One region of the Bacillus sp. ABA4_010 genome, then DNA from elsewhere that is predicted to be linked to it. Evidence: riboswitches for the same ligand, from Rfam matches in the RefSeq annotation. Region 1 holds a riboswitch; the other holds the start of a gene.
What was found. A riboswitch is a leader RNA that binds a small molecule or an ion and turns the genes downstream of it on or off. The one in region 1 is predicted to bind cobalamin.
Positions count from the first base shown of each region.

Region 2: another riboswitch for cobalamin. It lies ahead of ACXAEO_RS06680 (S-layer homology domain-containing protein); the one in region 1 lies ahead of ACXAEO_RS01325 (ribonucleotide reductase N-terminal alpha domain-containing protein).

Region 1 covers NZ_JBSWUN010000003.1:26,088-28,291, forward strand. The annotation lists gene menC (o-succinylbenzoate synthase) at 1-384, shown strand, start outside; cobalamin riboswitch at 638-821, shown strand; partial or broken gene ACXAEO_RS01325 (ribonucleotide reductase N-terminal alpha domain-containing protein) at 949-1,773, shown strand; partial or broken gene ACXAEO_RS01330 (ribonucleoside-diphosphate reductase subunit alpha) at 2,100-2,204, shown strand, end outside.
Region 2 covers NZ_JBSWUN010000003.1:1,104,961-1,107,164, reverse strand. The annotation lists gene ACXAEO_RS06680 (S-layer homology domain-containing protein) at 1-1,104, opposite strand, end outside; cobalamin riboswitch at 1,347-1,541, opposite strand; gene ACXAEO_RS06675 (OsmC family protein) at 1,866-2,204, opposite strand, start outside.

The sequences.
Region 1 (2,204 bases):
TCGTATGATGATGCGCGTAAAGCGATTGAGCTAGGGAGCTGCCGCGTTATCAATGTGAAAGTGGGGCGAGTCGGAGGGTTAACGGAAGCGAAGCGTATTCATGATATGTGCTGGAATGAGGGGGTCGATTTATGGGTGGGGGGAATGCTTGAATCAGGCGTTTCACGTGCTCATAATATTGCGCTTGCCTCTCTGCCGGGTTTTACAATTCCTGGCGATATTTCTGCATCATCCCGCTATTGGGAGAAAGATGTAATCCTTCCAGAAGTGACGGTGCAAGACGGAAGTATCGTCGTTCCATCAGGAAGGGGAATCGGTGTAGACATAAATCGAGATGTTTTGACGCGTGTTACATATAATCAAAAACAATATAAGCGCTACTAAAGGAAACGTCCATTGGCGGGGATTTCGTCCTCTTTTACTTCGATGCTTTTGATTACTCAGGACGTTGGAGTGAAGGTTTTACTGCCTACTCATACAGAATAAATGGTCGTTTTGTGCTCCCCTCTTGTCGAAAATTGCATTTTAATTTAAAGTAGGGAAAGTGAGAAAATGGTTGTCAGATGTAAAAATTGCCTTTATAATAAACAAGACAACAAGATATAGTTGTTTTTAAAAATAAAAAATACAACATATTGTGTTACTCGGTGAAATAGGTGTTGCGACCGCAACTGAAAAGGGAATCTGGTGAGAATCCAGAACTGTCCCCGCAACTGTAATTGCTGATGAAATAAGGAAACCACTGTGAAGCAGCTTCATGGGAAGGCCTTAAAGTAAGATGATGCATAAGTCAGGAGACCTGCCTATTTTCATATCGTACTATCTTCTTCGGGAATTGAGAGGATAGAATGCGAGTACAAAAGGTGCCGCGTGCATCATTTTGTCCTTTCATTCTATCCGCTCATCGAAATCCGATGGGCGTTTTTTTATTAATAGGGAGGGAATGTTTTGGAAAACACATATGCACCGCACAGCGAACATCTAACAATCTACTTAGAGGAATTGGCACAATCATTTCCTGAATTAGATTTTTCTTTATACAACGAAAAGATTGGACAGGCTGTAGCACATCGCCAAGAAATGACAGAAGAACAAGTTAGCAATTTACTTATATTATCTGCTTTAGAACGAATCTCGATGGATGAGCCGAAATGGACATATGCCGCAGCAAAAATTTATTTAGATCAGCTTTATAAAAAAGCTTCTGTTTCGAGAGGCTATGATGTTCAACAAAAATACGGTTCACTCTACAGCTTGATTCAAACATTGACGAATACAGGCATTTACAGTGAAAAGCTGTTGCAGGAATACTCGAAGGAAGAGATGGAAGAGCTTGAACGAATTATCGTGCCGGAGCGGGATCTTTTGTTTACATACATCGGGGTGTTAACGTTAGCGGACCGTTACTTGGCTAAATCGCATAGCGGAGAAATTTACGAACTGCCGCAAGAACGTTTTTTAATCATTGCGATGGCGTTAATGATGAAGGAGTCCAAAGATAAGCGAATTGAACTGATTAAAGAAGCTTACTGGGCTCTTTCTAATTTATACATGACTGTGGCCACACCGACATTGGCGAATGCAGGAAAAAGCTACGGGCAACTATCAAGCTGCTTTATCGATACAGTTGATGATAGTTTGAGAGGAATTTATGATAGCAATACAGATATTGCGACTGTTAGTAAAAACGGTGGAGGTATCGGCGCATATCTAGGCAAGGTAAGAAGCCGAGGAAGTGATATTAAAGGGTTTAAAGGGGTTTCAAGTGGCGTTAAGGAATAGCGCCTGCAGGCAGTAATGTTTGTATAAAAAGGCGGTCAATTGCTGGAAAGACCGAGTATATCAAGGTAGGATGATACGCAGTAATGACGTATTGACCCCTAAAAATCCGAGATTGCGGTTAATCAGCAGCCAAGCTTCCTAAGTTGATTTGGGAAGAAGGTTCAACGACTAGGTGGTTATGAAAGTAATTTTATAATCCGATCCGCCTATCCATTTAAATAATGGATAATGATATAGTCTGAACTCTATGGCGACATAGAGAGATAGGCAGAAATGACCTATCCCTTCATTTTTAAAATGAAGAGTAACAATTTTGAATTCCATGGATGAAGCAGCTTAACAATACTGCGGTTAGTGTTGATCAGTTAGGTCAAAGACAGGGAGCGATTGCTGTTTTTCTTGACGTGATGCATAAAGATATT
Region 2 (2,204 bases), 1.1 Mb from region 1:
CGTCGCATTGGAGCTGCTCCATCCTAAAGAAGCATTTTCTACAACAGTTCCTTCCCCATTTTTTGCTTCAGCCGTTAATTGAACGGTTTCCCCTTTTGCAATTGCTTTATTTAAAGGAACAATGCGGACAGTCGCTACTTCAGACGTCCCAGGCTGCTGGACGGTTCCGCTAATTTCTTGGAAAATAACACCTGTTCCCGTTTTTACAAGACGATCATATGCTTCTAAAGCAAATAAAGATTGCTGTGTTGCCATCTCATTCGCTTCATCATCACCTCTTGTCCAACGGAACTGTCCTTTATATTCATGAGTAGAGGCAAACGCAAAGCTTAAAAGCTGTTCTATTAAATTTTCATTATTATAGATATAATCATCTGAAGCAGGGTCAATACCAGCAGCTGTTAACCCAAGAATCATTTGAGCTAAGCTATTACTGTTAACCGGATGAACTGTTTCCAATCGCTCGGCTGCTTGATTCAAAACAGCCTCCACTTCTGACTTCTGTTTATATGGTGCTAAAGCGCTCATGACCATTCCTGTAATATCAGGATCAATCGCCGATTGGCCCCATCCGCCTGTTGACAGGCTTTTGCTTACAAGATGATCTAAAAGGAGCTCTCGGTTGATGTTAGCATCGCTCGGAATGTCATAGTTTTGACTGTCAAAAGCTAAAAGAGCCCATGCTGCATCATTTTCTGCACTCACTTGACTCATTTCTTTGTTGTATAGTTTTTCAACTAAATTTATTCCATCTACATTTAATGGATTGTAACCAGCAGCATTTAACGCAATAATCGTTCTCGCAAGATCTGTCGTTTTGCTATAATTTCCGTTATTCCCCTTAATTTTATTAACTAGACTTTCTACGTATGATAAACTGACGGGTTTATTCGCTAAATAAAAAGCAAAAGCATCCCAATCATCTCTAGGAGCCGGCAACGATGTAAAATATTCTTTCGTATCTGTCAGTTGCTCTTCTACTTTTTGTGCCAACGTAATTTCTTCCGCCTGTCCAACAGGCGCAAAGCCGCCAACTACTTGTGCAAGCAAAAGTAAAAATGTAAGCATAAACGCTACGATTCTTTTCGATTGGCTGTTCATCATGTTCTCCCCCTTTGTATCTTTTGAATATTTGGACTTTACAACTTGCATCCACTTTGAGCAGATGCCTTTCTGGAAAGGGCGAGAAAGGAAAATGAAAAAGCCCTCTGCTTCATAAGCAAAGGGCTTTGTACACGAAATCACCGGTCAATTAGCGTATCAAAGCAACAGAAGAACGAAAACGCTCTTCTTGTACAGTAGCTGTTTATATCCCGAACGTGACACCTTCCCTATTCCCGCAGGCTAATGGCATCCGCAACATGGCAGGTCTCCTGGCTCGTGGATCAACAATTCCTTGCGTCTTCCCGTTTCTTGTAGAAACAGTGACATCATGCAAGGTCTCTCCCCACTTACAGTGGCGGAACCGCACCGGACTTTCACCGGACTTCCCTTTTAAGCTAAAAATGAACATTTTCAGCACCATGCCGCTCGATTATGTATAGTTGTAATTACCATGTAATCATACATAATATTGACAAAAGAGTCTAGTAAAATATTTGTCTGGCAAGCGGCTTTGGCCCCCCTTGCGGGATTGGCGACAGCCGCTTAGGTGAACCTTTGAAAGTTTATTCAAGCAGAGAGCCTATAGTTGATAATAAACATTTCTATTCAAATGAAGTTGACTGTGATTAAAAACAGTGCTTCCCCCTAAAAAAAAACCAGTGACTTCTAGCTTCCGTGCAAAGTTAGTAACATCTGCTTAAGTGACCTTAACAGAAGAGCCCCAGCATGAAATTTCCATGTGCCGGGGCTCTTTTTGTTCATTATGCTCTTTTCCAGTTGACTACCATTTCGATGTCAGCTGCTTGTAATGTTGTGAAGACAGGGCAGCGAGCATCTGTTTTTTGTTGAAGTTCTTGAATGCGCTCATCAGATTCGTTTGTTCTAACAGATGCATCAATGATAACTTTTTCAAAGTATGGACGTACACTTGCGTCACCCATTAAGCCGCGTGGGTCGAATTCACCGCGAATATCAAAATCGATACCGTCTAATTGGAAGTTCATTTCTTTTGCGACCATGTTTGCAATAACTGTTTCACAGCCAGAGAGTGCGCCTAATAACGTTGCCAATGGGTTCGCACCTTCGTCTTTTCCTCCCAT